One region of the Jannaschia sp. M317 genome, then DNA from elsewhere that is predicted to be linked to it. Evidence: riboswitches for the same ligand, from Rfam matches in the RefSeq annotation. Region 1 holds a riboswitch; the other holds the start of a gene.
The links. A riboswitch is a leader RNA that binds a small molecule or an ion and turns the genes downstream of it on or off. The one in region 1 is predicted to bind thiamine pyrophosphate.
Positions count from the first base shown of each region.

Region 2: another riboswitch for thiamine pyrophosphate. It lies ahead of thiM (hydroxyethylthiazole kinase); the one in region 1 lies ahead of K3551_RS03455 (thiamine ABC transporter substrate binding subunit).

Region 1 covers NZ_CP081155.1:650,390-666,501, forward strand. The annotation lists gene bchO (alpha/beta fold hydrolase BchO) at 1-335, opposite strand, end outside; gene K3551_RS03415 (magnesium chelatase subunit D) at 332-1,951, opposite strand; gene bchI (magnesium chelatase ATPase subunit I) at 1,948-2,949, opposite strand; gene crtA (spheroidene monooxygenase) at 2,946-3,632, opposite strand; gene crtI (phytoene desaturase family protein) at 3,751-5,304, shown strand; gene crtB (15-cis-phytoene synthase) at 5,301-6,338, shown strand; gene tspO (tryptophan-rich sensory protein TspO) at 6,344-6,799, shown strand; gene K3551_RS03445 (ATP-binding cassette domain-containing protein) at 6,791-7,483, opposite strand; gene K3551_RS03450 (thiamine/thiamine pyrophosphate ABC transporter permease ThiP) at 7,476-9,002, opposite strand; gene K3551_RS03455 (thiamine ABC transporter substrate binding subunit) at 9,025-9,999, opposite strand; TPP riboswitch at 10,034-10,133, opposite strand; gene K3551_RS03460 (MBL fold metallo-hydrolase) at 10,168-11,019, opposite strand; gene K3551_RS03465 (acyl-CoA thioesterase) at 11,236-11,571, shown strand; gene aroC (chorismate synthase) at 11,629-12,732, shown strand; gene K3551_RS03475 (DMT family transporter) at 12,831-13,700, opposite strand; gene K3551_RS03480 (HU family DNA-binding protein) at 13,801-14,091, opposite strand; gene K3551_RS03485 (AMP nucleosidase) at 14,211-15,692, opposite strand; gene K3551_RS03490 (adenine deaminase) at 15,689-16,112, opposite strand, start outside.
Region 2 covers NZ_CP081155.1:1,351,615-1,367,726, reverse strand. The annotation lists gene K3551_RS07070 (ATP-binding protein) at 1-1,472, opposite strand, end outside; gene K3551_RS07065 (hypothetical protein) at 1,561-2,676, opposite strand; gene K3551_RS07060 (hypothetical protein) at 2,743-3,813, opposite strand; gene K3551_RS07055 (acetylornithine deacetylase/succinyl-diaminopimelate desuccinylase family protein) at 3,944-5,212, shown strand; TPP riboswitch at 5,301-5,389, shown strand; gene thiM (hydroxyethylthiazole kinase) at 5,438-6,211, shown strand; gene thiE (thiamine phosphate synthase) at 6,211-6,852, shown strand; gene thiD (bifunctional hydroxymethylpyrimidine kinase/phosphomethylpyrimidine kinase) at 6,849-7,658, shown strand; gene K3551_RS07035 (ABC transporter substrate-binding protein) at 7,664-8,602, shown strand; gene K3551_RS07030 (TenA family protein) at 8,599-9,285, shown strand; gene K3551_RS07025 (ABC transporter ATP-binding protein) at 9,282-10,007, shown strand; gene K3551_RS07020 (ABC transporter permease) at 10,007-10,735, shown strand; gene K3551_RS07015 (YigZ family protein) at 10,872-11,219, shown strand; gene K3551_RS07010 (hypothetical protein) at 11,371-11,823, shown strand; gene K3551_RS07005 (hypothetical protein) at 11,820-12,380, shown strand; gene K3551_RS07000 (SCO family protein) at 12,380-12,949, shown strand; gene K3551_RS06995 (ABC transporter substrate-binding protein) at 13,088-14,545, shown strand; gene K3551_RS06990 (tryptophan-rich sensory protein) at 14,722-15,441, shown strand; gene K3551_RS06985 (SDR family oxidoreductase) at 15,454-16,112, opposite strand, start outside.

The DNA.
Region 1 (16,112 bases):
AACGCTGCCCCTGCGGAATGGCCGATGATCGCGCGCGGGGTCAGGTTCAGCTCTGCCAGCAGGGTGGTGACGTCCTGCGCCATCGCGTCCAGCCCGCGCCGACCCGGTCCGGCGCGGGTAAAGCCGTGCCCCGGCAGGTCCACCATCGTCACCCGCATCCGCCGTGCCAGCAGGGGGGCCAACCCGCGCCAGGACTGTGTCGCCGCACCGGCCCCATGCAGCAACAGGACATCCGGACCGCTGCCGATCTGTTGCACATGCCACTGATGGGGACGTGCGGGCACGATGCGGCTGTGCGCGGCAAAGGGCCAGTCGTCGGGGACCGGGGGCGTCACAGGGCTGCCGCGACGGTTTTGCTGACGGCCTTGGCGTCGGCGCGGGGCAGCGGCAGATAGGGCGCGTCCATGGTCTGCGCCAAGGTGGCCAGGGCAGGGGTTGGGCGGTTGCCCGTGTCGATTATCAGAGCGGTCATCCCCTGCGTCCGCAGGGCACGGGCCATCGCCTGTGCATCGGCCCCTGCCTCGCTCCGGGAGGCGGTGCCCGACAGCGCGATATTGGGCCGCCCATCGGTCAGAACCACCACTGCGGGATCCATGCCGCGCCCGCGCGCCTGCAAGCCCAGGTCCAGCGCCGCCCGCAGGCCCGCCGCCAATGGCGTACCGCCGCCGCCGGGCAGGCCGGACAGGTGACGTTTCGTGCGCAACAGGCTGCGGGTCGGGGGCAACAACAGCTCGGCCCCTTCGCCGCGAAAGGCGACAAGGGCGACGTGATCACGTCGGGCATAGGCCTCGGCCAGCAGCAACTCGACCGCCCCCTTTACCTCGGCCAATCGCGCAAAGGCAGCGGAGCCGGAGGCATCGACCGCAAAGATCACCAACCGGTCGGACCGCGTCTCGGAGCGTTTGAGATGGATGTCGGCACTGCGCAGCCGAAGCCGTTGACCGGGCCCACCGCCGCGCAACCGCTGCCAGGGGGCGGCGGCCCGCAAGGTCGCGATCAGGTCGATCCGGGCGCGTCCGTCCATGCGCCCCGGCCGCGCGGGCAGGGGGCGACCCCGCCGGTTCCCCTTGCGCCGCGCGCCCGCACCCGTGCCCTGCGCCCGCGCCACGGTCCCTGTTGCCAGCCGCTGCAACACGTCGGGCGGCAGCAGTGCCAGCGCCGCCTCCAGCAGGACATCACCGTCAGGCAGGCCGGTGTCGGGTTGCGTGTCGGATTGGGCTGCGTCCGTCTCCGGCTCGGGCGGTGGCGGGGCTTCTTCCTCCTCCGGGGCGGGCATCCTGGTCGCATGGGGCAGCAAGGCCGTGGCAATGGCAAAACTGAGATCGGCCTGCACGAGCGTGTCGCGCCCATCCACCTGCGCCGATACCCGCGCAAGGCGCAGCGCAAGACCAAGCCGCCGCAGCGACCCGATCCCAAGCGTGAGGGACAACGCAGAGAGGGTTTCGATCGCCGTCTCTTCGGTGATCGCGTCCCAGTCTGAATACGTCTCTAACATGGGCATTTCGGCAAGTCGCAGGCCATCCAGGTCGAGTGTCATCGCAAGCCGGTCCAGCAGCGCCACCGGCGGGCGTTCCCCTTCGTCGCCCTCGTCGAGGGCGACGAAGGAATGCCGCCCCCGGTCCAGCGCCTGCCCCAACCGCGCGGCCAGGCCAGGCGCGACCCGCTCTGCCATGGGCAGGATCAGCGACCGATAACGTGCCAACAGACCGTCACGGCGCACCAAACGCCCGTGCTGCAGGGACGCGGTAAGGTCTATACCTGGGGCCAGTAGATCCTCGGGCAGATCGGCGGGCAGGCGCAGGGGTGCGGGCAGGTCACGTATCAGCCGGTTGACCACCGCATCGCGCACCGGCCCGGCCCGCGCCCGCAGGTGCAGCCCGCCCAGGGCCTGCGGATCGAGGGACAGGCAGGCCAGCGCGCGCACCACCAGGGGCCAGCGCGGATCGGTCACGCCAGCACCTCCTCCAATGCGCGGGTGACGCGGATGGTCGACCCGGCCTCGTCCAAGGGGTCGCGGCGCAGACGGTGGCGCAGGCTCATGGGGGCGACGCGGCGGATGTGATTACGGCCCGCGACCTCGGCCCCCTCAAAGGCGGCCAGCGCGCGCGCGGTCCGCAGCAGCGTCAGCTCGCCCCGCACCCCGTCAGAGCCGAGCGCGATGCATAAGGCGGCGCAATCCTCCAGCACCGCATCAGGTGCCTCGACCTTGCCCAGACGGTCGCGGGCCGCGACGATCCGGGCGCGCAGGGCCAGCTGATCCGCCTCACAGGCGGTCGCAAAGGCCTCCTTGTCCCTTTCGAAGGTGTCGCGCGCGCGGATCACCGCGACGCGTTCGGCCACGGTGTTCGGCGAGGCGACCTCCACCGACAGGCCAAAGCGATCCAGAAGCTGCGGGCGCAGCTCTCCTTCTTCGGGGTTACCGGATCCGACAAGCACGAAGCGCGCGGGGTGCCGGATCGACAGCCCCTCACGCTCCACCACGTTTTCGCCGGACTGGGCGACATCCAGCAACAGATCGACGATGTGATCTTCCAGCAGGTTGATCTCGTCGATGTAGAGATAGCCGCGATTGGCCCGCGCCAGCAGGCCCGGTTCGAACGCGCGTTCCCCCTTTGTCAGAGCCTTTTCGATGTCGAGCGCCCCGGTCACCCGATCCTCGGTCACGCCCAGTGGCAGATCCACGACGGGGGTCGGGCCGGATGTGATCACAGGGTCCGGGACAGCGGCCCAGTCCGGCACATCTGCCACCAAGGCGGAATTCACCGGACAGCCCTGCACTATCTGCAATGGCGGCAGCAGACCCGACAAGGCGCGCACCGCCGTCGATTTGCCGGTGCCCCGATCACCGAAAACCAGAACACCGCCGATGCCGGGGTCCACGGCGGTCAGGATCATCGCGGTCTTCATTTCGTCCTGACCGACGATTGCGGTGAACGGAAAGGCTGTCATCGGAGCACCTCGGACATGGGCCGGCCCTGCCAGCGGCCTTCGGCCCCGGTTACGGCAAATCTTGCATAGAGTTCTTCGGCGAACCAGTCCCCTGCGCGCACGGCGCGGATCGCCTCTGCGTGGGGGCCGGATGTGCGGGCGAACCGGGCCATTGTCTCTGCATCCGGCCAGATCGAAAACGTGACCTGATGCAGGAAGGGCACCTCGCCCACACCGATCTTGAGCTGAACGTCAGGATTGGTGCCGATACGGGCGGAAATGTCGGGCACCCGCCGCCAGAACCGCAACAGGTTGCGCGGGCGGACGGTCGCGCGGGTCAAGGCGGCGAGCGGGCCGGTGCAGTCGACAGCGGTCGCATCAAACGGGGCCTGCCCGGACCAGAGCCCGCGCGCAGAGGTGGGCGACAGGCGCAGCGTGCAGTGTTCGATCGCGTGGCCCGCATAGCGTCGGAACACATCGGCCTGTGTCCCGATCCGCTCGGCTGCGGCGTCGGTCCAGGCGCAAAGGATCGCGTAGACGCCGGTGTTGGGCACGGGGGTGAACCCCTCGCCCGTGCCGGAGCCGAGCAGCTTCCAGAACGTCAGGCCGGGCACGCGGGCCATGGCTGCGCGCGCCAATCCCATCTGCGCAAAGGCCCAGAGACGGCCCCGCCAGGGTCCGAAACGATAGAGAGTGAGGGTCACGGTCTGGATGGTCGCCTCCCGGGGTTGCCGCGCTGATTGCCTTTTTGGCAAACAAACGTTTGGCGTTGGTTACATATTCAGTGTAAATCGAAGTGGACAGTCAAGGAAAGAGTCGCCGATGACCCGACACCAGACCTTCGACAGGACCGACCGGTCCCATGCCATCGTGATCGGCGCGGGGTTGGGCGGATTGGCTGCGGCCATGCGTCTGGGGGCCAAGGGGTGGCGCGTGACGGTGCTGGACCGGCTGGACATGCCCGGCGGGCGGGCGTCGTCCGTCACCAGGGACGGGCACCGTTTCGACCTTGGTCCCACGATCGTCACCGCGCCCCAGGTGTTTCGCAAGCTGTTCACCGATTGCGGGCGGGATTTCGACGCAGAGGTGACGCTGACCGCGCTGGACCCGTTCTATACGATTCGCTGGCCCGACGGCACCTACCTGGAGGCGCGCGCCCAGGACGCCGACATGGAATCGGAGATCGTGCGCCTGTCGCCCGGCGACCTGGACGGCTGGCGGCGGTTTCTGAAGGATGCCGAGGCGCGCTATAAGGTCGGTTACGAAGGCATGCTGACCAAGCCGATGCACCGGCTGTGGGAAACCATCAAGGTGCTGCCGCGATTTGCCATGCTGCGCGCGGATCGGTCGATCCTGGCCTTGGCCCGGTCTCGGGTGCGCAACGAACGGCTGCGCATGGCGCTGTCGTTTCATCCGCTGTTCATCGGCGGCGACCCGGCGCGGGTGACCTCGATGTATGCATTGGTCAGTCATCTGGAAAAGACGTTCGGCGTCCATTATGCGCAGGGCGGTGTCGGCGCGATGGCGGCGGCCATGGCCCGTGTGGTGCGCGACCAGGGCGGGGTGCTGCGGTTCGGCACCACGGTCGACCATGTGCAACAGGACGCCGAAGGCCGCGCCAGTGGGGTGCGGTTGACCGATGGTCAGGTTCTGGATGCGGATATCGTCGTGTCGAACGCGGACGCCGGGCACACCTATTCCAATTTGCTGCGCAACCGGCCCAAGCGGCGCTGGACCCCGAAAAAGCTGGATCGGTCGCGCTGGTCCATGGGTCTGTTCGTCTGGTATTTCGGCACCAAGGGCACGCGGGACATGTGGCCCGATCTGGGGCATCATACGATCCAGTCCGGTCCCCGCTATGAAGGGCTGCTGCGCGATATCTTTCGGCGCGGGACGCTTTCGGATGACATGAGCCTTTATATCCACCGCCCCTCGGTCACCGATCCGACCGCGGCCCCGGACGGTGACGATACGTTCTACGCCCTGTCGCCGGTGCCGCACTTGGGCCACGACGATCCGGTCGACTGGTCAACGATGGCCGAAACCTATCGCCTGAAGGTGCAGGCCGTCCTGGAAGAGACGGTGATGCCGGGACTGGGCAAGCATCTTGGCCCGTCCATGTGCCTGACACCCGAAGATTTCCGCGACCGGTATTTGTCGCCCCACGGTGCCGGGTTCTCGATCGAGCCGCGCATCCTGCAAAGCGCCTGGTTCCGCCCGCACAACATCTCCGAAGAGGTGCCGGGCCTGTTCCTGGTCGGCGCGGGTACCCATCCGGGCGCGGGGCTGCCGGGGGTCGTCGCCTCGGCCGAAGTGCTGGAGCAGTTGGTGCCACCGGCCCGAACCGTCACCTCGATGATGCAGGCCGCAGAATGAGCGCCGCCACCGATCTGGACCATTGCCGTGCCGCGATCCGTACCGGGTCGCATTCGTTCCACGCCGCGTCCCGCCTGCTGCCTGGGTCGGTCCGGGATCCGGCGCTGGTGCTCTATGCTTTTTGCCGCCTGGCCGATGATGCCGTCGACGAGGTGGCCCTGGCCTGCGACAAGGCACCCGCTGTTCTGGCGCTCCGCGACCGGCTGGATCGGGTCTATGCGGGCGCGCCGCGGGACACGCCCACGGACCGTGCCTTTGCGCGGGTGGTGGCCGATTTCGACATGCCCCGCGCCCTGCCCGAAGCCCTGTTGGAGGGGTTGGCCTGGGACGCGCAGGGGCGCACCTATGCCAGCCTGTCGGATCTGCGCGGCTATTCCGCCCGTGTGGCCGCCGCCGTGGGGGCGATGATGTGCGTCTTGATGCGGGTGCGTGACGGCGATGCCCTGGCGCGGGCCTGTGACCTGGGCGTGGCGATGCAACTGACCAATATCGCCCGGGACGTCGGCGAAGATGCGCGTGCCGGGCGGCTGTATCTGCCAACCGATTGGTTCGCCGAGGCCGGGCTGGACCCCGCCGCCTTTCTGGACGATCCGCAGCCGACGCCGCAGATCCGCGCCATGACCCGGCGCCTGCTGGCCGAGGCGCAGCGGCTGTATCACCGATCCGAATCCGGGGTACGCGCGCTGCCGCCATCGGTGCGTCCCGGCATTCTGGCGGCGCGGCATGTCTATGACGGCATCGGCGGACAGGTGCGCCGCGCCGGGTTCGACAGCATCACGACCCGCGCCCATACCTCGACGGCGCAGAAACTGGGCTGGCTGACGCAGAGCCTGGGACAGGCGGCGGTGCTGTCGGTTCTGCCCCGGTCCCCGATCCTGCATGCCCGCCCCTTGGACGAAGTCGCCTTTCTGGTTTCCGCCGCCGCCGACCCGCGCCCGGCGCGCGATGGCTGGCGCGACGAAGTGCTGGAGGTGTTCGCCCAACTTGCCGCGCAGGATCGCCTGTTGGATCGCGGCCCGCCGCAGTCTAGCTAAGCGGTATGGATTGGATTCTCTTCCTTGTGTTCCTCGGGGCCTGCGGCGCGGCGGCGGCCACCGGCGCGATGTTTTCGCCCGGTGCCTGGTACCGGGGTTTGTCTAAACCATCCTGGACGCCGCCCGACTGGGTGTTTCCGGTGGTGTGGACGACGCTCTATCTGGCGCTGGCCTTTGCGGGCGCGCGGGTCGCCCCGTTGGAGGGGTCGGCCTATGCCATGGCCTTCTGGGCCCTGCAGATCGCGCTGAATACCCTCTGGACGCCCGTGTTCTTCGGGTTGCAGCGGATGAAGGCGGGGCTGGTGGTGATCGTGCTGCTGTGGCTCGCCGTTGCGGGGTTGCTGGTCAGCCTCTGGCCGCTGGACAAGATCGCGTTCCTGGTGGTCGCGCCCTATCTGGTCTGGGTGACGATCGCTGCCGCCCTGAACGCCTCGGTCCTGCGGCGCAATCCGTCAGCCTAGATAGGCGCGCAGCGCGGGCGTCGGGTTCGCGAACAGCGGGCCGGTCGGCACCGGATCGGCCAGCACGCCATCCGCCAGAACGCAGGTGTGGTCCGCCACGGCCTGCGCATCGTCGGGGTCGTGCGTGACCATCAGAACCGACAGACCCTCGGCCCGCGCCGTGTCCCGCAACAGGGTCAGCATGTCGCGCCTGAGCGCGGGGCCAAGCGCCGAGAACGGTTCATCCAGCAAGAGCCAGGGCCGCCTGCGCAACAGGGCCCGCGCCAGGGCCGCGCGGCTTTGCTGTCCGCCCGACAGGTCGCGGGGCAGGCGCGTGTCCATGCCATCCAGCCCGACGCGGGCCAGAACGTCGCTGCGGGCCTGCCGCTGCGTCGCATCCAGCCGCAGGTCCGGGCGCAGGCCCAGGCCCACGTTCTCCGCGACGCTCAGGTGCGGGAACAGGTTGTTGTCCTGAAACAGAACCGACAGGGGCCGCGCGCCGGGTGCCAGGTCGGTCACATCCTGCTCGTCTATGCGAATCCGTCCCTGCGCCGGCGTCAGGAAACCGGCGATGGCCGACAGGATCGTGGATTTTCCCGACCCGCTGGCCCCCATCAATGCGGTGATGCCACCGGTCGGCAAGGAGGTATCGGCCCGCAGGGTGAAGGTGCCCAGCGTGATGCGGATGGCATCCAGGTCAAGCATCGCGGCTCCCCCTCTCGAAGATCCAGAACAGGCCAAGCGACAGCAGCACGAGGAGCAAGGCGGCGGCCTTAGCCTCCTCCATCCGGTAGCTGCCCATGAGTTGATACAGCATCAGCGGCAGCGTTGCCTGATCCGGGGTGGCAAACAATGTGATCACACCCAGATCCCCCGCCGCCAGCGCCGCCGTTAGCCCGGCCGCAAAGCCCGCGGGACGGCGCAGGCGCGGCAGGCCGACAAGGCGCAGCCAGGACAGGCCACCGAGGCCGAGGGACGCAGATAACCTGCCATAGTCCCGGTCCAGGTCACGCATGGCAGGGATCAGGGCGCGCAGCGCAAAGGGTAGGCCCAGCACCACGTTCACGAACAAAGTTACCGGCAGGGCCAGCCCGATCGGGTTCACGAAAGGCAGGAGCAGCACATAGAGCCCGGTGCCCAGAACCAGCGGCGAGGCGGCGATGGACAGGGTGCCGATGACCTCGACCGCACCGCTGCGGATCGCGGCGCGCGCCATGGCCAGGGCTGTGGCCACCGTCAGGATTGCGGCCAGCAGGGCGATGGTCAACGACCGCAGCGCCGCCCACCAGACCGATTCCGGCAGACGGTGCAGATGAAGGATGCCTTCGCCCAGCACCAGACCCATGGGCAGCAACAGGAAGGCACAAGCCAGCAGGATCGCGCCAGTGTCCTGAACCCGCAATCCCAGCCCGCGCGCGTCCCATCGCGGGACCACCCGGTCCTGTCCCGCGCCAAAGCCCGAAGGCAGGGTCAGCCGCATGGACAACAGCGCCGCGCCCACGCCCAGGGCCAGTTGCATCGCCCCCAGCAATGCTGCCCGGCCCAAGTCGAAATCAAATCGGAACGCCTGATAGATTGCCAGCTCTACGGTGGTGGACCGGGGGCCGCCGCCAAGGGCCAGTGCCACTGCGAAAGAGGTCGTGCAGATCAGAAAGATCACCAGGAACACACCCGGCACGATGGCCCGTAGCATCGGCCATTCAAGGTATCGGGCCGTCTGGGCCGGGGCGAAACCCAGCGAGGCGGCAAGGCGCAGGCGTTCGCCCGGAATTGCCTGCCAGCCCTGCAGGATCAGGCGCGTGGCAAGTGGCATGTTGAAAAAGACATGGGCCAGAATGACCCCATGTGCACCGTAGATCGACAGCGGCTCGAACCCAGCCCAGCCCAGCACGACACTGACCGGGCCGCTGCGCCCGAACAGCGCGACAAGGCCCAGGACCGCGACAATCACCGGCAGGATGAAGGGGGCGCCCAGCAGCAGGATCACCGCGCCGCGTCCCCGGAACCGGCGGCGCGACAAGGCGCGCGCAACCGGGATCGCCAGCAGGATCGACAGTGCCGCAGAGGCTGCGGCTTGCCAGAGGGTGAAGCGCAGCGCGCTCCAGTCCCCCGGTTTCAACCCGGCAAATCCCTCGGCCCGCCAGGCCACGGCGCCCAGCGGCAGCAACAGCGCCGCCGCCACGATTAACGTGGCGGCAAGACCGATGCGGATGCCGAGGGTCACCGTGGGCTCCGGCCCTTTGGCCTTAGCGGCCCAGGCCTGCCTCGAACTCCGCCACGACGGTGTCGCGCAGGGCCTCTGCCTCGTCGGAGGAATAGAGCAGCGCGGTGTCCGGCAGGTCCAGCTGTGCAAAACCTGCGGGCATCTTGGCCGGGTCCAGCTTGGCCGGCAGGGACCAGTTGCCCTCGGGGATGATCGACTGGAACGCTTCGGTCAGGATGAAGTCGAGGAAGGCCTGCGCCAGCTCGGGCTGATCGGTGGTGGCGATCTGACCGGCGGTTTCGACCATGACATAGTGGCCTTCGTCGAAGATGGCGGCCTTCTTGGTCAGGTCTTCCTCGGCGATGATGTGGTAGGCGGGCGAGGTGGTGTAGGACAGGACCATGTCGGCCTCGCCTTCGGTGAACATGCCGTAGGCCTCGGACCAGCCCTTGGTCACGGTCACGATCTTGGGGGCCAACGCCTCCCAGGCGGCTTCGGTGTCGTCACCGAAGATCGACTTCATCCACAGCGCAAGCGCCAGACCCGACACCGAGGTGCGGGGGTCCTGGACCACGATCCGCAAATCGTCGGGGGCGTCCAGCAGGGCCTGGAACGTGGTCGGCACGCTGTCCAGACGGGTGGTGTCGTAGACAAAGGCGGTGTGGCCCCAGTTGAACGGCACGAACGTTTCATCGGTCCAGGCGACGGGCATCGTCAGCCCCTCGATCGTGACGTTGTGGGGGGCGAACAGACCGGTCTGGCGGGCGCGTTCGGCGTCGTCTGTGTTCAGGCCGATGACGACATCAGCGCTGGTGCGCGCACCTTCCAGCCGCAGGCGCGGCAGCAGGTCGCCGGTGACGTATTCGATCTCGCAGGCGCAACCGGCCTCGAAGGCGGCCTTGATGGCCGGGCCGGGCCCCCATTCGGAGGCAAAGTAGTCGGGCGCATAGACCGTCAACGGCTCTGCCAATGCGGCAGGGGCGATCAGGGTCAGGGCCGTGGCGATGGTCAGTTTCATGTCTCAACTCCCATGGCGACGGACGGGGGTTCAGGCGAGACAGTCACACCTTCCCTCCGCCGGTCTTAACCGGTTCAGGTTCAACGGGTCCGCTGTGACGCATCTCAGCCTGTAAGGCCCCCCGAGGTAGGGTGATACATAGGAGGGACGCCGCATCACGTCCAGTCGTCAAAACGGGATGCGTAGCCCGTCACGACCCAGATGCAGCGGGCCGTCCCAATGGGGCCGTACCGCAGCCAGCCAATCGTCCGGGCCAAAATCCGGGTCGTCAGAAGGCAGCAGGTGGTGCAGGGCCAGCGCCTTGACGCCTGCCTGTGCCGCGATCCGCGCGGCATCGGCGGCAGAGGTATGGGACCGTTCGATGTGGCGCAGCAGGCGGTCGTCGCCATTGCCCACGCGGGCGACCAGGGCGCGGACTGCTTCGGGCAGCATAGCTTCGTGGATTAGAAGGTCGGCCCCGGCTGCGAAATCCGCCAAGGGCGGGTAATATGCGGTATCTGCCGAAAAGACGACGCGCCTGGCCCCGGCAAACGACAGCGCGAAACACTCCGTCAGCGGTGGATGATCGACGCGCATCGCGGTCACCGAGATGCCGTCCAACCGGGTGACAGCCCCGGCGTCGATTGTCCGGATCGACACCAGTCCGCGCAGGTCGGGCCGCCCCTCGTCGACGATCCGCAGGTCGATGTCATCGGCCATGGACGCGAGGAACCCGTCCCAATACCGGTCCAGGCCCGCAGGACCCCAGACCGTCACCGGCGTCTTCAGCCCCGCGGTCCAGGCCGTGTGCAGCAGAGGCCCTAGTTCCAGATAGTGATCGGAATGCAGGTGCGTGATGAAGATGATCGACAGATCGGCCAGTGCCATTCCCTGATCGCAAAGACCCCGGGTCACCCCCAGCCCGCAATCCACCACGATCCGCTGCCCCCCGATCACCAAGAGGCTGGAGGTCGGCATGGTCGAGCCCGGGCGGATCGCGGGTCCGCCCTTGGTGCCCAAAAGAGCTACGTGATCCTGCATGATGCCACCTCCGGAGGGCAGGCTGTCAGAGCGGGCGATGCTTGGCAATCGGTGCGGTGACGGGGGGCGCCGGGCTGTGCTAGGGCGGGGTCAGCACAGACCGAAGGACGCGCCACGATGACCGAAGCAGTCGATGACCGCCTGGCCCGGGCCCGGGCGCGCGGATCCCACGGACGCCAGCAGGACGACGGCATTCTGGTCATCCGCACCATCGCCATGCCTGCCGACACCAACCCTTCGGGTGATATCTTTGGCGGCTGGCTGATGAGCCAGATGGACCTGGCCGCCGGCAATCTGGCCGCGCGGGTCAGTCAGGGGCGGGGCGCCACCGTGGCCGTCGAGGCGATGCAATTTTTGCGCCCGGTGAAGGTGGGGGACGAAGTCACGCTTTATGCGACGCTCAAGTCGGTTGGGCGGACCTCGATGCGGATGCATGTAGACGTCTGGGCCCGCGCCCGGTTCGCGCAGGAGGGGGCCAAGGTCACCAGTGCGGATTTCGTTTTCGTCGCCTTGGACGAGGCTGGGGCCCCCCGCGAAATCCCCGACGCCTGAGCACCGCTTGCCGGGCCGGGCCCGACCGTCTAGACCCGCCCCCCGAGGAGAGCGCCCATGTCCCTGAACACCTTCGGTCACCTGTTCCGCGTCACTACCTGGGGCGAAAGCCACGGCCCCGCGCTGGGGGCGACGGTCGACGGCTGCCCGCCGGGCGTGCCGATCCGGGCCGAGGACATCCAGGTCTGGATGGACAAGCGCAAGCCGGGCCAGTCCAAGCACACGACTCAGCGCAAGGAACCCGATCAGGTGGAAATCCTATCCGGTGTCTTCGATGGGGTCAGCACGGGCACGCCGATCCAGCTGATGATCCGCAACACCGATCAGCGGTCCAAGGACTACGGCGAGATCGCCGAGAAATTCCGGCCCGGCCACGCCGATATCACCTATTGGCAGAAGTACGGGGTGCGGGACTATCGCGGCGGGGGCCGGTCTTCGGCGCGCGAGACGGCGGCGCGGGTGGCGGCCGGTGGTGTGGCGCGGGCGGCGCTGTCGGTTCTGGCACCGCAGGTGCAGGTGACGGGCTACATGACGGCCATGGGGCCGCTGGATATCGATCGGGACCGGTTCGACTGGGACGAGATCGCGCGCAACGATTTCTGGTGCCCGGACCCCGTCGCGGCGCAAAAATTCGCGGATCACCTGGATTGGCTGCGCAAGGATGACCACAATTCGGTGGGCGCGATCATCGAATGCGTGGCGCGCGGCGTGCCCGCGGGGCTGGGCGCACCGATCTATGGCAAGCTGGACACCGACCTGGCCGCAGCGATGATGTCGATCAACGCGGTGAAGGGTGTCGAGATCGGCGAGGGCATGCACGCCGCCCGCCTGACCGGGCGGGACAACGCCGACGAGATTTCGATGGGGCCGGACGGGCCGGTCTATTCGTCGAACCACGCAGGCGGCGTGCTGGGCGGTATTTCCACCGGGCAGGATGTCGTGGTGCGGTTTTCGGTCAAGCCGACGTCGTCCATCCTGTCGGAGCGGCGCACGATCACCAAGTCCGGCGAGGATACCACGATCGTCACCAAGGGCCGCCACGACCCCTGCGTCGGCATCCGTGCGGTGCCCGTGGCCGAGGCGATGATGGCCTGCGTCGTGCTGGATCATCTGCTTTTGCATCGCGGCCAGGTCGGTGATGCGGGTGGTGTCATCGGGTAGGGCGCGGGCCGCGCGGGGCATCGAGCCCCGCCCGACCCGGCAAGAGGCGCGGCCTCTTGCGCGCGACCGTATCGCCTGATCCGGCATCCGCCATGGCGTCAGGGGCGTTTCAATCGGCTGAGTTGAACCGCCAAGATCCCGAGCGTCACCACAACCACGCCCAGGATATCCAGCGGCCCGAGGCGTTCGCCCAACAGCGCCCAGGCCACGACCACGCCAAAGAACGGGTTGAGAAAGTGGAAGGTGGCGGCCGGAGTGGCCCCGATGCGCGCGACCAGCAGGAACCAGATCCAGGTGGCGGCAAGGCCGGGCACCAGGGTCGTATAGGTCAGGGCCGCGACCAGGCGTGGCGTCCAGGTCACCGCCCAGGTTTCCAGCGCCAGGCCCACGGGCAGCAGTGCTGCGGACCCCACCAGCATCTGCAGGCCGACGACCATCAACAGATTGCCGCCGCCCGATGCCCCCCGGACCGACAGCGTCGCCACAGTCAGGGCAAGGACCCCCAGCATGCAAAGCGCGATGCCCGTCAGGTCGGCTCCGCCCTGCAACCGGGTGCCCATGATCAAAAGCACCCCGAAAGATCCCGCCAACAGGCCCGCGACGCCCAGCAGGCGGGTGCCTTCGCGAAAGATCACCCAGTTCGCCAAAGCCACCAAAAGCGGCAGGCAGGAAGCGATGATGGCCGCGAGGCTGGCCTCGATCCACTGCATCGCGACGAAATTCAGCCCGAGATAAAGCGCGTTCTGGCAAATGCCGAAGATCACCACCGCCCGCCATTGTGCGCGCGTCAGGCGCATCCTTTGGCCGAGCGCATAGGCGATGGCGATGCCCAGCACCCCGGAGATGGCGAACCGCAGGGACAGCGACAGGATCGGCGGGGCCTCGGCCACGATGATCCGGGCCGAGGTGAAGGCCGAAGACCACATCAGGGCAAAGGCCAGCCCGTAGCAGAGTGCGCGAATATCCATGCAGGGGTTGTGACGCCCGGCGCGCGGGGGCGCAATCTGCCACGCAACGAAAAAGGGCCGCCCCGGGGCGGCCCTTGTCAAACTGTCAATCGCGGCGCGATCACTCGTTCACGGAATCCTTGAGCGCCTTGGCGATGGTCATCTTGACCACCTTGTCGGCCTCTTTCTTGAACTGCTCGCCCGTGGCGGGGTTGCGGACCATACGCTCGGGGCGTTCGCGGCACATGATCTTGCCGACGCCGGGCAGGGTCACGGCACCACCGGCGGACACTTCGTCGGTGATCACGGCGACGATCGCGTCGAGCGCCGTGGTCGCGGCCTTTTTGTCGGCATCCATCTTTTCGGCGAGTGCGGCGACCAGCTGGGTCTTGGTCATCGGTTTCTGAGCCATTGTTCGGTTCTCCCCATTGAGGCAGGTTTGGTGTTTCTCATCGGGCAGTTAACCCGCCCTAGTCTTGTGTCACAACAAATTGTGAACGCGATGACCCAACGTACTATAGGTTTTTGGGGTCAGAGGAAGGCCGTTTCCTCGAAACTGCGCAACTTCCGCGAATGCAGTCGCGCCAGAGGCATTTCGCGAAGCGCCTCCATCGCCTTGATTCCGATTTGCAGGTGCCGGCTGACCTGGGTCTTGTAGAAAGCCGAGGCCATGCCCGGAAGCTTCAGCTCGCCGTGGAGCGGCTTGTCGCTGACGCAGAGCAGCGTGCCGTAGGGCACCCGGAAGCGAAACCCGTTGGCCGCGATTGTGGCCGATTCCATGTCCAGCGCCACGGCGCGGGATTGCGACAGGCGTTGCACCGGGCCCGCCTGTTCGCGCAGCTCCCAGTTGCGGTTGTCGATGGTGGCGACGGTGCCGGTGCGCATCAGGCGCTTCAACTCGTAGCCTTCCAGCTGCGTGACCTCGGCCACGGCGTCTTCCAGCGCGACCTGAACCTCGGCCAGGGCCGGGATCGGCACCCAGATCGGCAGATCGTCGTCGAGGACGTGATCCTCGCGCAGGTAGGCATGGGCCAGGACGAAATCGCCCAGGCTTTGCGAATTGCGCAGACCGGCGCAGTGGCCGACCATCAGCCAGACGTGGGGCCGCAGAACGGCGATGTGGTCGGTGGCCGTCTTGGCGTTGGATGGGCCGACGCCGATGTTGACCAGGGTGATCCCGGCCTCGTCCTCGCGCGTCAGGTGGTAGGACGGCATCTGCGGCATCTTGGGCGGGTCGACCATGGGGGCATCGGGGTCGGCGGCGGTGACACGCTGACCGTTGGGCCCGACCAGCGCGACATAGCCAGACGCCGGATCGCGCAGCATCTCGCGTCCGTAGGCGATGAACTCCTCGACGTAGAACTGGTAGTTGGTGAACAGAACGTGGTTCTGGAAATCGCTGGGATCGGTCGCGGTGTAATGCGCCAGCCGCGCCAGCGAATAGTCGATCCGCTGCGCCGTAAACGGGGCGAGCGGGCGGGCCCCGTCCTGGTAGGTGAAGCCGGTGCCGTTGACGATGGCGTCGTTCGTCGTCTCCAGGTCCGGCACGTCGAAGACGTCGCGCATCAGGAACGGCAGCACGCCGTCCTGCGGCACCGACAATTCGGCATCGTTGAGCACGGCGAAATGTACCGGGATCGGCGTGTCCGAGGCCCCGACGATCACCGGGACCTCGTGCGAGGTGATCAACAGATCGATCTGCTGGGTCAGGTATTTCTCGAACAGATCGGGGCGGGTGATGGTGGCCGCGTAGTGGCCCGGTTCGGCCACGTGGCCAAAGCTGAGGCGGCTGTCCGTGCGCGCAAAGCTGGTCGTGACAATCCGCACCTCGGGGTAATAGGCGCGGTAACGGCAGTCGGGCATCCCGCCGGACAAGGCCTCCGAGAAGCAGCGGCGCAGATAGCCTGTGGCCTCGGCATAGAGACGTTGAAGTTCGGCCACCGCCTCGGCGGCGTTGTCGAAGACACGCGGCTCGCTGAAGCCGGGGGTGCAAATGGGGGTCAGGTCGGTCATGAAGTCTCGATCAGGTCGGTCAATGCGAATGTGGTCACGTCCACCAGTCCCAGGTCCGAGATCCGCAATTCGGGGATCACCACCAGGGCCAGCAGCGAATGTTGCATGTAGGCGTTGTTGAGGCGGCAGCCCGCGTCGCGCATGGCCGCCATCAGGACGTCGGCCTTTGCGGCCACCTCGGCGGCGGGGCTGTCGGACATCAGGCCTGCGATGGGCAATTCGATCAGCGCCCGTTCCTCGCCGCCTTCAAACAGACAGACGCCGCCGCCCACGGCGCGCAATCGGTTGGCCGCCAGCGCCATCTGCGCGCGGTCGGTGCCCACAACGATCATGTGGTGGCTGTCATGCGCCACGGTCGAGGCCAGGGCCATGGGCCGGTCGTAGCCGAAGCCCGCGACAAAGGCGTTGGTCACGCCGCCG
Region 2 (16,112 bases), 700 kb from region 1:
CTTTCGGCCACCGCGCGCGTCAGCTCCTGGGCCGCGAACAAGTCGTGGTCGCCCAGCGGGATGTCGTGCCGCTTGCCCAGCAGCAGCGCCAGGATGTCGATGTAGTCGGCCTGCGTCTGCGGCCCGTCCACCAGGAACCGCGCGCCCGCCCGTTGGCGCAGGGCGTCGTCTACGTTTTCGGGGTAGTTCGAGAACATGCCAAAGGTGCAGTTGCCCCGCACGACGGTATTTGCGCCTGCGAAACTCTCCATCAGGACGGCGGTGATTTCCAACTGGCCCGCGCTGGCCTGCCGGTCGCCGCGCTTGCCCGCCAGCTGGTCAATGTCGTCGATTGTGCCAAAGCCGATCACGTTCGGGTCCAGCACCCCATTGATAAAGGCCTTGGCGTTCTGCGCCGATTTCCCCTGGTAGCTGTCGATGCTGTCGGTGCTCAGGTTTTCGTAGCGGAACGGATAGCCCGCCACCTCGCAATAGCCGTGGATCAGCCCGGCCATCATCTGGATCAGGGTGGTCTTGCCCGTGCCCGGCGCCCCGTCGCCCATGAAGGTGAAGATGAACCCCCCCAGATCCGCAAAAGGGTTCAGGCGGCGGTCGAAATCATAGGCCATCAGCATCTTCGACAGCTTCAGCGCCTGATGCTTGGCGATGTGGTTGCCCACCACCTCGTGGGGGGCCTTGAACTGCATGGTCAACGGTTTGCCCGCCGCGCGCAGCGCCGGGGCGAAGCCGTTCAGCGTCAGGTCATCTGCCTCGATCCGATATGTGACCTCGCCATAGACCGAGGCCCGTGCCGCTGCCCGCGCCCGATCGGCCAACCTCTCCAGCAACAACTCCGCCTGCGCGGCCAGGGTGGCGACCATCGCGCCGTCGTCCAGCCCGTCGATCCGCTGGTCGATTTCCCACAGCAGCCCTTCCAGCATGGCGGGCGCATTGTCGGTCAGCACTTCCTCCGGCGGGGGGACCTCGGCTGTGTCACTGCCGCGCAAGGGGGCGATCAGAAAGGCCAGCGCGTTGGCAAAGACGTGGCCCACGGCCAGCGCCTCCGCCTCCAGCAATTCCCGAAACCGTCCCGCATCCTGCGACGGCAATCGCCCGGCAAGGTTCGCGGCCTTCAGCCCGTCCAGGCCGCTGCGATCCTCGATTGCACCGCCCACGGCCATGGCAATCGCCAGCGCACGGCGCAGCGCCAGCAACAGGTGCGCGCGCGTGGGCGAGATCAACTCTTCGCCCTCCACAGCCTCGCGCAGATGCACACCAGAGGCCCGCGGCCCCGACCGTGTCACCAACCCCGGCGTGGTGGACCGAAACCGCGACCTTGTGCCGATCCCCGGCGACCGCTCCGCCCGCGCGGGGGCCTCTGCACGCGCCAATCGCGGCGTATGGTCGAACCCCTCCAGCAGGGTCAGCGCGGCGCCGTATCGGGCCACGATTTCCGCTTCTGTCAATTCCACCGCGTCTCCGGACAGGCTCATCCCCGTTCCTTCTCTGCTTTCAAACTATCCTGGGGGGAGTCGCCCGATGGCGACGGCGGGCAGAGCCCCCCTGCCCGGTGATCCCCATTCACCCGGCCCGCCACAGCCGCCCGCCGCCGACGACATATTTGACGACATCCGCAAACCCCGGCGCGCCACTTTCCACGAGGGCCTGATAGATCCGCTCGGGCAGGATGGCGGCACGCTCGATCCGTGTGGCGCCGGTCTCGGCCCCGACCAACGGCTCCAACGCCCAGACGGCCCGCTCCGCAGAGGAAAACCATCCGGTTCTTTCGCTGCGTGTCCGCTCCGCTTCCAGCGTCTCCAACGTCCAGGCCAGCGCCCAATCCTCGCCCGCCGGGGCGCGCGCGGCCTCCATCACGGCACCAAGCCCCTCGGTCTGGCGCGTGTAGGCCGAGGAATACATCGGCCCCACGGTCAGCCGTCGCAGGCGTTTGGGCTGCAGCTGGTCGAAATCATCGTCGAACCCCTTGGCCACGGTCAGCAGCTTCAACTCGGGCAGGGCCTGGGCCATCAGATGCCCCTGCACCCGCGCCAGCCGCGCGAAGTCGTCGCGCAAGGGCGTGCGGCCCACGTCCTCCACCTCCATCATCCAGATCACCGGCAGGTTGCGCTGTCCGTCCCAGGCCGACCAGTGCATCAGGTAAACCCGCGGCTCAGAGGTCAGCCCCCTGAGCACGACATCGTTGCGTGGCCAGAACAGCGCGCCATCCAGCAGCAGGTCCCGATACAGCCGCTGGGACATGGCATATTGCAGATCCGTCGGAATGCGTCGCTCGCCCAGGATTGCGGCCAGCATCGCCTCCTTCAGCTCCTCCGGCTCGGGAATGCGGTCCTCGACCCCGCCCGCCTGCGCCGCGTCAGAGGCCATGGACATCAACTCCCGCATCACCGGAAACCCGGAGGCGGAGCGGTCGACCGTGAGCGAGCCGAGAAACACGCCGGTGTCGCGCCCGGTCATCAGATACTTGTGCGACAAGGCCCGAAAGGTCCGGCCCAACGCGGTCAGGTGCAGGCCCAGCACCTCCAACTCGCGGCGGGTCAATCGCCCGTCCCGCTCCATCTCGGCGGCGACGCGGGGCAGATGCGACAGGATCGTCTCGAACTTCGCGAAATAGCGCCGTGCCTGCCGGTTTTCCTGCAGGCCCGCGTGGTCGCGGATCAGGTCTTCCTTCAGCGTCATGGGTGCCGCGCAACGTCTTCGGCGAGGGTCCTGGCCAGGATTTCCGGCGGAAACTCTGTCACCGCCTCATCCGCCATAAAGGTTCTTGTCGTGCTTCTCGACAATTGCCTGAAAGCGGCGGGCAAAGCGTTCGTCCGCCTTGGCCTTGGCCTCCAGCACGTCGCGGGCGAAGACCATGTGGTCTTCGTGTGCTTCCAGCATTTCGGCCATCCGGCTGTTGGTTGCGGCCCCGATCGCGGCCATCGCCTGCTGCGCCTCCTGATCGGTTTTCACGCCGATTTCGTTGATCCGGTGCGCCACGTCCTGCTGCTGCGCGGTCTTCAGCGATTTGGACAAGGCGTCGTACAACACGACCCGCTGCTTGGTGTCCGTTTCCAGCTTGTTGATCAGCACCATCTGCGTCGCCGCCTGGTTCTGCAGGCTGTCCACCCAGGTCTTGCCCTTTTCGATATAGCGCTCCAGCGTCTGCGACCGGGCCAGCGCCACCTGTTCGGCCTGCACCAATTCGTTGTGACGTGTGTTGGCCTCGGCCAGATCGCTTTCCAGTTGGGTGCGCGCGGTGGCGTCCTGTTCGACCGAGATCTTGTTTTCCAACTCGATCAGGCGCGGGTCCATGGCCAGGATCTCTGCCCGGATGCGTTCCAGCTCCGCCACGGCGGCCTCTCGATCATCAAGGGTGCCGGAAAGGTTGGTTTCCACCTTGGTGCGCTGGTTGTTCAGCATCGCCAACTGGCTTTGCAGCAACTGGGTGATCGTGTCGGACTTGGAGATCAGGTCCTGCAACTTGTCGTCGATCGACGCCGACCGCAGCCGCTCCTGACGCATCGCTTCCGACTTGCCGGAGGCGAAAATGCCGACGAAGCTTTCCCATCCCGTCTTGGACCGCATCTCGTCGAAGTCCTTGGAGAACCCCGCCGTCACATCGTCCAGCCCCATGATCAACTCGGCGATGTTTGCGTTCATCGTGTCGGTATGGGCGTGCACATCCTCCAACGTGGCGTTTTCCACGTCGATGGTGATGCCCTGATCCAGCTTGGCGCGTGCTGCTTCGATCCGGCTCGTAATCTCCGAGATTTTGGACTGTGCCGCCGTGACCTGTTTCTGGCTTTCTTGAATCTGCTGATTGAAATCGGCCACGCGGTGCCTCCCGTCTTGAGAATATCTTTGTCTTCCTACCACATGGGGATCACTGTCGCGTTTTGCAGCCGCTCCGCCAAGGGGATAATGCGGTCCGTGGCACAGGTGACACGTGCAAACAGGGGGAACGATGGACAGATTGCTGACCGAAATCGAGACGCGCCGCGACGACTTGGTGGCGCTGACCCAGGACCTGATCCGCATTCCCACGCTGAACCCGCCGGGCCTGCACTACCACGACATCTGCGCCCTGCTGGGCGCGCGGATGCAGGCACGGGGCTGGCAGGTTCAGATGGTGCGCGCCGAAGGGGCCTTGGGCGATTCCGACAAATACCCTCGCTGGAACGTCATCTGCCGACTGGAAGGCCCCCGCCCCGGCGAGACGCTGCATTTCAACAGCCACCACGATGTCGTGGCGGTCGGCGACGGCTGGACCCGCGATCCGTTCGGCGCAGAACTGGCGGACGGGCGCATCTACGGGCGCGGGGCTTGCGACATGAAGGGCGGGCTGGCGACCTCTGTCATCGCGGCCGAGGCCTTTGCCGACATCCACCCCGATTTCAGCGGGGCCATCGAAATCAGCGCCACGGCGGACGAGGAATCGGGCGGCTACGGCGGCGTTGCCTATCTGGCGGAACGCGGGTTCTTCGACCCCGACCGGGTGCAGCACGTCATCATCCCCGAGCCCCTGAACAAGGACCGTATCTGCCTGGGCCACCGCGGCGTCTGGTGGGCCGAGATCGAAACAAAGGGCCGTATCGCCCACGGCTCCATGCCGTTTCTGGGCGATTGCGCCGTGCGCCACATGGGGGCCGTTCTGGACGAGATGGAGGCGACGTTGTTCCCCCTGCTTGCGGGGAAACGCACCGCGATGCCCGTCGTCCCCGAAGGCGCGCGGCAGTCCACCTTGAACCTGAACGCGATCCACGGCGGCGAACCCGTGCAGGACGCCGATTATACCGGCCTGCCGTCCGCCTGCGTGCCGGACCGCTGTACCCTGACCATCGACCGGCGGTTTCTGATGGAAGAGGACATCGCCGAGGTAAAAGCCGAAGTCACCGCGATGATGGAACGCGTCCGCGCGCGCCGCCCCGACTTTCGCTATGAAATCCGCGACCTGTTCGAGGTCATGCCCACCATGACCCCCGAAGACGCCCCCGTCGTGCAGGTGGTGCAGGACGCAGTGCAGCAGGTTCTGGGCAAATCCGCCGATTACGTCGTGTCGCCGGGCACCTACGACCAGAAACACATCGACCGGATCGGGCGGCTGAAGAACTGCATCGCCTACGGCCCCGGCGTGCTGGATCTGGCGCATCAGCCCGACGAATGGATCGGCGTGCAGGACATGGTCGACAGCGGCCAGGTGATGGGGCTGGCGATGCAGCGATTGCTGGGCTGACGGCACCGCGTTGCGGCCAGACAGACACTTGCCTCTGTCGTCGCGGATCTCAAATCCGTTTGACGCCCCGTCCAGGAACGACTAGCCATCTGCGTACCAGGGGCGCTGAAAAGCTGAGACGTACCCTTTGAACCTGAACCAGATAATGCTGGCGGAGGGAGGTCTTATGGTCTTTTGCACTGCAGAATTCATGCCTCTTTTTCGTTCGCAAAAAGAGGCCCACCCATGACCCCCGACGTTATGCTGACCGCCCTGCGCGACCAGAAACCCTTGGTGCATTGCATCACCAACTACGTGGCGATGAATATCGCGGCCAACGTCGTGCTGGCGGCAGGTGCGTCGCCCGCGATGGTGCATGCCCCCGAAGAAGTGGCGCAGTTCACGCCCATCTGTGGTGGCCTGACGATCAACATCGGCACGCTCTCCGGAAGCTGGCTGCAAAGCATGACGGCGGCGGCATCCAGCGCGGCGGCCAACGACATCCCCTGGGTGTTCGATCCCGTTGCACATTTCATCACGGATTACCGCAAGTGCGCGGCCCAAAGCTTGCTGGCGCAACGTCCGACCATCGTGCGCGGAAACGCATCCGAGATCCTGGCCCTGGCAGGCGAAGCGGGGACCGGAAAAGGGGCAGATAGCGGCGACAGCGTCGAAGCCGCTTGGGGGGCCGCAAAGGCGCTTGCGGATCAGTTCGGCACGGTCGTGGCCATCAGTGGCCCGGTTGATTACCTGACCGACGGCAAGCAGGAGGCGCATGTCTCCGGCGGCTCTGACCTGATGCCACAGGTCACGGCCCTGGGGTGTTCCCAGACGGCCCTGATGGGGGCCTATGCCGCGACAGGCCCCGCATTTGACGCAGCCCTCGCCGCGATGGCCCATTTCAAGATCGCAGGGACCGCCGCCGCGAAACTGGCCCAGGGGCCGGGCAGCTTTCAGATGCATTTCCTCGACGCGCTTTCCGCGGCTCAGCCTGGCGATCTGGCCGGGGCCATCGGATAGTGACAGCGCTCAGAACCCGATTGCGGCTGTATCTGGTGACCGATCCCGAGCTTTGCCAACAGGCCGGCGTCGTGGCCACCGTACGCCGTGCGGTGGCCGGCGGCGTGACGATGGTTCAGCTGCGCGACAAGCACGCAACCACCGCGCAGCGCATTGAATGCGCCATCGCGCTCAGGACGGCGCTGCGCGGCACGGACGTTCCGCTGATCATCAACGACGATGTGACCGCTGCCGTGGCGGCAAAGGCCGACGGGGCCCATATCGGCCAAGGCGACATTTCACCCGCCAAGGCCCGGGCCATGCTGGGCGCGGACAAGATCCTCGGGCTGTCCTGTGAGACGGCTCAGACCGTGCGCGATGCTGACCCGGCGGTTGTCGACTATCTTGGGCTGGGACCCGTTTTCGGGACTGCGACGAAAGCCGACCACGCGCAGCCGGTGGGGTTTGACGGGTTGGCACAGCTTGTGGCCCTGTCTTCCTTGCCGTCCGTCGCGATTGGCGGGCTGAAGGCAAATCATATCAAGGCTGTGCTTGGTAGCGGCGCGGATGGCATGGCCGTCGTGTCCGCGATCTGTGGTCAGCCTGATCCCGAAGCGGCCGCGCGCGCATTTGATGGCTTTGCAGCAGGACAGTCCCGATGATCCCGAACGTTCTGAGCATCGCGGGGTCTGACCCGTCTGGCGGGGCCGGCATCCAGGCCGACATCAAGGCGATTTCCGCGAATGGTGCCTTTGCCATGGCCGCGCTCACGGCCCTGACAGCGCAGAACACCCAAGGTGTGACAGGCATTCACCTTGTCCCGCCGGAGTTTGTGAAAGATCAGATCGCGGCCATCTTTGCGGATATCCGCGTCGATGCGATCAAGATCGGGATGATAGCGAACGCGGACATCGCCGTCGCCGTTGCGCAGGCGCTTGAACCGCACGCGACCATCCCCATCGTCCTTGATCCGGTGATGATTGCCAAAGGCGGGGCGGCCTTGCTGCAGCCCGATGCGGTGCAGGTCCTGCGCGACGTCCTGCTGCCCATGGCGACCCTGATGACGCCCAATTTGCCCGAGGCGGCGCATCTGCTGGGCTGCGACATCGCTGAGACGCGCGACGACATGGTCGGTCAGGGGCGCGCGCTCTGCGCGCTTGGCGTCGAAACGGTGCTGATGAAGGGTGGCCATCTTGACGGTCCCGAAAGCCCCGATTGCCTTGTCACGACCGACACCGTGACCTGGTACGAGGCCGGGCGCACCCAAACGCAAAACACCCATGGCACGGGATGCACCCTGTCGTCGGCATTGGCGGCGCAATTGGCCAAGGGACTCGGACCCGAGGCGGCCACGGCGGCGGCCAAATCCTATGTCGCGCGGGCCATCGCGCAGGCAGGGGACCTGTCTGTGGGCACGGGCCACGGCCCGACCCATCATTTCGCCGCGCACTATTCCACACGAGGTTGAGACCCATGAAATCCATCATCCATGCACTGGTTCTGTCGTTGTGCGCCGCGCCGGTCGCGGCTCAGGATCAAGTCACCTTGCTGCTCGACTGGTTCGTGAACCCGGATCACGGACCGATCATCATCGCGCAGGAAAAAGGGTACTTCGCGGACCAGGACCTTGCCGTAGAGGTCATCGCCCCGGCCGATCCATCGGCCCCGGCGAAAATGGTCGCGGCAGGTCAGGCGGATCTTGCGGTTTCCTACCAGCCCCAGTTGCACCTGCAGATCCACGAAGGCCTGTCCCTGGTTCGGGTCGGTACGTTGGTTGCCACGCCGCTCAGCTGCCTGCTGGTGCTGGCGGATGGTCCGATCGAAACGCCTGCCGACCTCAAGGGGCGCAAGGTCGGCTTTTCGGTCGGTGGCGTGGAGGAAGCGGTGCTGGGTCACGTCCTGAGCACGCATGGCCTGACGCTCGAAGATGTGGAGCTGATCAACGTGAACTGGTCGATGTCGCCCGCGTTGATGTCGGGTCAGGTCGATGCCGTGATCGGGGCATTCCGAAATTTTGAATTGAACCAGATGGATATCGAAGGCGCTCCAGGCCGCTGTTTCTACGTCGAAGAAGAAGGCCTGCCGCCCTATGACGAGCTGATCTATGTGGCAAACAAGACCACGATGGATCCCGACATGATCCGGCGGTTCCTTGCCGCGACGGAAAAGGCGACCCAATACATCGTCAATCACCCGGTTGAGAGCTGGGAGATTTTTGCCGGAACCGCGCCCGAACTGAACGATGAGTTGAACAGGCGCGCGTGGGTCGACACCTTGTCCCGCTTTGCCCTGCGTCCGACGGCGATGGATGCGGGCCGCTATGCCGCATTCGAGGCGTTCTTGCATGACGCGGGCCTGATCCCGTCGATCAATTCCGTCCGCGACATCGCCATTGACGTGACCGCGCAATGACCGCGTCGGTCTATGGGCACACCTTTGCGCGGTGGCGTGCCGCCTGTGGCGGTGCGTGGCAGGACTATACGCATCACGCCTTTGTCGAAGGCCTGCGCGATGGGTCTTTGCCGCGCGCATCGTTCCTGCACTACCTCGTGCAAGACTACGTGTTTCTTGTGCATTTTGCGCGGGCCTGGTCGTTGGCCGTGGTCAAGGCCGACACGTTGGACGAAATGAAGGTCTGTGCGGGCACCGTCGACGCGCTCGTCAATCACGAGATGGCCTTGCACGTTCAGACCTGCGCCGCGGCCGGCATCGACGAGGCCACGCTTTTCGCCGCGACCGAGGCGTTCGAGAACATCGCCTACACCCGCTATGTGATGGATGCCGGCCTGCACGGAGATTTCCTGGATCTGATGGCGGCCCTGGCACCATGTTGTTTCGGATATGGTGAAATCGGCACACGACTGGCCGCGACCGCCGCCCCGGACACGCCCTATCGCGACTGGATCAACACCTATTGCGATGACGGCTATCAGGGCGCGATGGTCACCGTGGGGCAAATGCTCGACCGGGCCGTGACCCACCGTCTGGGCGATGCCCCGACGACATCCGCACGCTGGCCCCGGCTGCAGGCGCGTTTCGACATGGCCACCCGGCTGGAGGTCGCCTTCTGGGAGATGGGATTGCGCGGCGCGTGACAATGGCCCCGTCCCTTCGCCTGCGCGGCACGCAGTCCATTGCCGGGCGTCCCCTGTTCGGGCCCGTCGATGTGACCCTGCCCGCGGGGCAGTGGACCTGCATTCTGGGACGGTCCGGTGTAGGTAAATCGACGCTCCTGCGCGTGATCGCCGATCTGGATGGACCGGGCCAGTTTGACGGGCAGATCATCGCGTCCGACGGGGCCCGGATTGCAGGACGCGTCAGCGTCATGGCGCAATCCGATCTGTTGTTGCCCTGGCTCAGCGTTCTGGAAAACACGGTACTGGGGGCCCGATTGCGCGGACAACAGCCGGATATGGACCGGGCGAGGCATCTTCTGAACCGGGTCGGCCTGTCGGATCGCGCCGAGCAACGGCCGCACACCCTGTCGGGGGGCATGCGGCAACGCACGGCCCTGGCGCGGACCCTGATGGAGGATCGCTGCATCGCCCTGCTGGACGAGCCCTTCTCGGCGCTCGACGCGAGCACACGGGCCGACATGCAAGACCTCGCCGCCGAAGTCCTGGTCGACAAGACCGTCGTTCTGGTCACCCATGACCCCGCAGAGGCGGTGCGCCTTGGCCATCAGATCATCGTGCTGACCCCGACCGACGCGCAGGTTTGGCAGCCCCCGCAGGACCCGCCCGTCCGCGACCAGTTTGCCCCCGCAACAATCGCCTGTCAGGCGGCTTTGCTTGCGCATCTGCGGGCATCGCCATGATGCGGGTGACCTATGCCTTGGGGGCCGCCGCCTTTGCGCTTTTGATCTGGCAGGGGGTCGTCTGGGTCACGGGTGTCCCGTCATTCATCCTGCCGTCCCCGATGCGGGTGGCACGGGCCGCGATCGAAAACCGCGTCTTGATTGCCGAAAATGCACGCGTCACTGCGACCGAAGTCCTTCTGGGCCTGATCATCGGGGCCGTTCTGGGCGCGGTGACGGCGGTCCAGCTGGCCCGGTCCGCGCGTTTGCACCGTCTTGTGATGCCCCTTCTCATCTTCACCCAGGCCGTGCCGGTGTTCGCGCTCGCTCCGATCCTGACGCTTTGGCTGGGCTATGGCATCGCATCCAAGGTCATGATGGCCGTCTTGATCATCTACTTTCCGGTGACCTCGGCATTCTATGATGGGCTGACGCGCGTGCCGGTTGCGATCCTGGACATGGCCAGAACGATGGGGGGCACCAATCGCCAGATCATGCGGCGTATCAGGATTCCCCACGCGATGCCGTCCCTGGGAACCGGTCTGAAACTGGCCGCGGTCTATGCGCCCATCGGGGCGGTCATCGGGGAATGGGTCGGCGCGTCAAAGGGATTGGGCTACCTGATGTTGCTGGCCAACGGACGCGCCAAGACCGATCTGATGTTCGCCGCCCTTTTCACGCTCGTGATCATGACGCTTCTCTTGCATCTGCTTGTCAGCAAGGTGTCCGATGGCCTGACCAACAAGTAGGCCATCGCCGCTGCATCGGCCCCCTTCGACCGGTTCGGAGACTGGCGGTAGGCAAAGGCCCCGTGGCACCCCTCCGATCCTGAGCAGGCACAATACACCTTGCCCGGCAGGCCACCTGCCGACATACCCCGGCCGCATGCGCACCCTTGCCCTCGACATCAATGACCGTGGCAGCAAATATGCAGTCACCGGGGCCCCCGCTGCGGACGCCGAGACGGCAAAGGCCGTGGTCAAGGCGCTCTGCCGCGACAAGAAATTCGCGCGTGCGACCCACAACACCTGGGGCTTGCTGACGGCCACAGGGCCCATCAAGAACGACGACGGAGAGGCCGGGGCCGGCATGGTCATCCTGCGCATGCTGGAACGGGAGGGCCTTCAGGATCATGTCGTCATCGTCACGCGCTGGTATGGCGGCAAGCACCTGGGCGGCGACCGGTTCCGCCATGTGCAGACGGCTGTGCGGACCTATCTCGACGCGATGTGACCGCGTCAAATCCTTCAAAGGATTTGATCAATTTCTTCGAAGAAATTGATCCCGCCCGCGGTCGGCGGTGCCCTCAATTCGAAATTGTGATTTGCCAGCCGGGTCCGCCCCTGCGTCAACTTCGTCGCAGCACAGCCAGATCGGAGGCCCCATGCGCCCGCTGCCCCTCGTCCTTACCGCCCTTCTCATGGCGCCGCCCGCCTTCGCCGCCTCGGGGGAACGCATTCAGATCACCGGAGAGGTCATCGACACCTGGTGCTATTTCTCGGGCGTCATGGGACCGACCGATGCGGTCGTGGGGTCCGCGCATCACACCTGCGCGCTGTGGTGTTCGGCGGGCGGCATCCCGGTCGGCCTGCTGGCACCTGACGGGACGGTCTACATGGTCCTGAAGATGGAGGGCGACGCCGACAACGCGGGCGGCGACACCAACCTGCACATCGCCTCGCATACGATCGAGGCGGACGGGTTGCATTACACCCGCGACGGTCTGAATTACCTGATCGTCGAGACGATCACCGCCGATTTGGACATCATAAACCAGACCCATGACGATTTCGGCGTCATCCCCGGCTTCGCCATCCCCGAGGAGGCCGCCCAATGATCCGCCTTGCCCTGGCCGCCGCCCTGCTGGCCGCCCCCGCCGCCGCGCAGGATTTCTCTGCCATGTCCGAGGCCAAGACCTGGAACCTCTATGCGGAGGTGCCCGCCCGCTTCACCGCCCGCGTGGCCGACCCCGTTTGCGAATTGACCGGCCAATGCGCCGCCGATTGCGGCACCGGACAGCGGCAGGTCGTTCTGATCCGCGATGCCGACGACGCCATGGTCTTTCCGCTGAAGAACAGCCAGGCCGCCTTTACCGGAGCCGCCGTGGAACTCGCCCCGTTTTGTGGCCAGACAGTCGAGGTGGATGGCCTGCTGATCGACGACCCCGACATTGGGGCCACCAATGTCTACCTTGTTCAGCGCATCCGCCCCGAGGGCGGCGCATGGCTTCGCGCGAACCAGTGGACCAAGGACTGGGCCGCGCGCAACCCGGACGCGACGGGCAAGGGTCCATGGTTCCGCCGCGACCCGCGCATCATTTCGGAAATCGAGGCCGAGGGCTACCTGGGCCTGGGCGAGGAAGCCGACGCCGCCTTTATCGCCGATTGGTTCTGATGCTGCGCGCCCTGATTGCCGCCACCCTCCTGGCCGCCCCCGCCGCGGCCGAGGGGGTCATCGACCGGCTGTTTCCGTCGAATTTCGGCGGGGCCTATACCCTGACCGACCACCACGGCCAGACGCGGACCCAGGCCGACCCGGAGGGCCGCGTCCAGTTGATCTTTTTCGGCTATGCCTCCTGCGAGGCGATCTGCACCGTTGCCCTGCCCATCATGTCCGAGGTCGCCAGCGCGCTTTCTGCGCGCGACATCCCCGTGACGCCCCTGGTCATTACCGTCGATCCGGCGCGCGACACGGTTGAATCGATGGGCCCCGCCCTGGCAAGCCATGCCCCCGGCCTGACCGGCCTGACAGGGACCGAAGCGGAGCTGGCCGCCGCGCGCGCGCTTTTCCATGTAGAACGGACCGCACTGTTCGAAGAGCCGCTGGGCGGCACGGTCTATAGCCACGGATCCCACATCTACGTCATGGACGCAGACGGCGGATTCCTGACCTTGCTGCCGCCGATCCTGTCCGTCGACCGCATGGTGGAGGTGGTCGCAGGCTACGCCCTTGGCCCCGCATGACCCGCATCGACGCGCCCGCGACGAGGGAGCGTCTGCATATTTTGGAAACAAGGAAGCGGGGGCCGCGCGCTGCCTTCGCGCTTGCCCCCTGCCCCGTCGCCCGCATAGCTTGAGCAACGTCAATCGGGAGGGACACCCATGCTCACACGCTCCGCCGCCATTCTGGCACTGACCGCCACGACCGCGTTGGCCCAGCAGACCGACATCACGATAGGCATGCAGCTGGAACCACCGAACCTGGACCCGACCGGGGGGGCCGCCGCCGCCATCGACGAAGTGGTCTATGCCAATCTTTTCGAGGGACTGACCCGGTTTGGCCCGGACGGCGCGGTACAGCCCGCGCTGGCAAAATCCTGGGAGGTGTCGGAAGACGGCAAGACCTGGACCTTTGTGCTCAATGCCGGCGTGACCTTTCATGACGGCACCACAATGGATGCCGACGACGTGGTGTTCAGCCTGGACCGCGCCCGCGCAGAAGACAGCACCAACGCACAGAAGGCTCTGTTCGCCGGGATCGACAGCGTCGAGGCCGTGGATGCCACCACGGTTCGCATCACGCTGAGCGAGCCGAACGGCAACCTGGGCTTCAACCTGGCCTGGGGCGATGCCGTCATCGTCGCCCCCGAAAGCGCCGAAACAAACGCCACCGCACCCGTCGGCACCGGTCCGTTCAAGCTGGCCAACTGGGCGCAGGGCGACCGGGTCGAGTTGGTGGCAAACCCGGACTACTGGGGCACCGCCCCAGCCCTGACGGCGGCCACGTTCAAGTTCATCTCGGACCCGAATGCGGCTTTTGCAGCGATGATGGCGGGCGATGTGGATGCCTTCCCGGTGTTCCCGGCGCCCGAGACCCTTTCGAACTTCGAGGCAGATCCCCGGTTCTCCGTCATCGTCGGCTCCACCGAGGGTGAGACGATCCTGGCGATGAACAACAAGGCGATCACGGACGTACGCGTGCGCGAGGCGATCAGCCATGCCATCGACCGGCAGGCCATCATCGACGGCGCGATGTTCGGCTACGGCACACCGATCGGCACCCACTTTGCGCCGCACAACCCGGACTACGTGGACCTGACCGGCCAGTCGGCGCACGATCCGGACCGCGCCCGCGCCCTGCTGGCCGAAGCCGGGGTCGAGGATCTGACCCTGCGCCTGATGCTGCCGCCCCCGGCCTATGCCCGCCGCGGCGGAGAGATCATCGCCAGCCAGCTCCGCGAGGTCGGGATCAAGACCGAGATCAGCAACCTGGAATGGGCGCAATGGCTGGAACAGGTGTTCCGGGGCAAGGATTTCGACCTGACGATCGTCAGCCATACGGAACCCGCGGACATCAACATTTATGCCCGGCCCGACTATTACTTCCAGTATGACAATCCCGACCTCCAGGCCTTGAACGACAAGATCACCGTGACATCGGATCCGGCGATGCGGTCGCAGTTGTTGGCCGATGCGCAGAAGATGATCGCGGACGACTACGTCAACGGCTACCTCTTCCAGCTGGCCAAGACCGGCGTGGCCGACGCGCGCATTCAGGGCCTGTGGGAAAACTCGCCCACGCAGGCCATCGACCTGACCGGCGTAAGCTGGTCGGAGTGACCCCCGCGCGTCCGGCCCGTCGGGGCCGGACGCACCCTTTGCCTTGCCCCCCCAAGGCAGGCGACACCGGACCGCCCGGATGGAAAGGACGTTGATGCCCGACGCAGGAATGCCCCAGTTCGCGCCGCCCACACGCATGCTGTTGCCGCCGCTTTGTCGCGGCCTACCTGCGTGACATGCGTATCCGTGCCCTCCTCCTGCTGTTCGCCGCGCTCGCCTTTGCGGTGTCGCCTTTCCTGACACCCGGATTTGGCGGCTATGAGCCGTCGCAATTCCCGGTCCCGATCGAAGAGCCGCCGGTCCAGCCCGCAGGCTACGCGTTTTCGATCTGGGGAGTGATCTACCTCTGGCTGATCGCATCTGTGGGATACGGGGTTTGGAAGCGGGCCGAAGATGCGGCATGGGACGCGACCCGACGGCCCCTGCTCCTCAGCCTCGTCGTCGGTGCGTTCTGGCTGGCCGTGGCGCTGGCTTCGCCGATCTGGGCCACGGTATTGATCTGGGTGATGCTGGGCGGGGCGCTGGCCGCGTTGCTGGCAAGCCCTGCAAAAGACCGTTTTCTGCTGCGGGGGCCGATAGGGCTTTATGCCGGTTGGCTGACGGCGGCCTCCTCGGTTTCGCTTGGCCTGCTTGCACCGGGCTGGGGCGTGCCACCCTTTGGCCCCGAGGGGTGGGCCATCGTTGCCCTGACCGTAGGCCTTGTGATCGCGCTCGTGATGCTGACCAAAGTGCCCAGCCCGGCCTATGGTGGGGCGGTGGTCTGGGCACTGGTGGGCGTGGTCGTTCAGAACGGGACCAGCCTTGTCGGCATATTTGCCGGGGCGGCGGCGCTCTTGGTGGCGGGCTACACGCTTGTCCGGACTCGCCTCAGCCGCGCGCGCCAGACCCCGGCCTGACGCGCGCCCAACTCAGATCGTGGCGTTGGTTGCGCCGCCGTCCAGCAGCACGTTCTGCCCGACGATAAAGCCCGCATGCTGCGAACACAGAAAGGCGCAGGTCGCCCCGAATTCCGCCCGCGTGCCATAGCGCCGTGCGGGGATCGTGCCCTCGCGCTGCTCGCGCGCCTGCTCGACCGAGATGTTCTGTTGACGGCTGACCCCGGAATCCAGCGACACCGCCCGATCCGTGTCGTGAATGCCCGGCAACAGGTTGTTGATCGTCACGCCCGAGGGCGCCACCTGCCGCGCCGTGCCCGCCACATAGCCCGTCAGGCCCGTGCGCGCCGCGTTCGACAGGCCCAGCGCCGGGATCGGTGCCTTGACCGATTGCGAGGTGATGTTGACCACGCGGCCCCAACCACGGTCCATCATCGCGGGCAGACAGGCCTTCATCAGGGCAATCGGCGTCAACATGTTGCTGTCGAGCGCGCGGATGAAATCGTCGCGATCCCAATCGGACCAGATCCCCGGAGGCGGCCCGCCTGCGTTGGTGACCAGAATGTCGGGGGTGTCGGCCGCAGCCAGCACCTCGGCCTGACCCTCGGCGGTGGTCACGTCGCAGGCCACCGTCGTCACCGACACACCGAACCGAGTGCGGATGTCTTCGGCGGCTGCCTCCAACGCCTCGG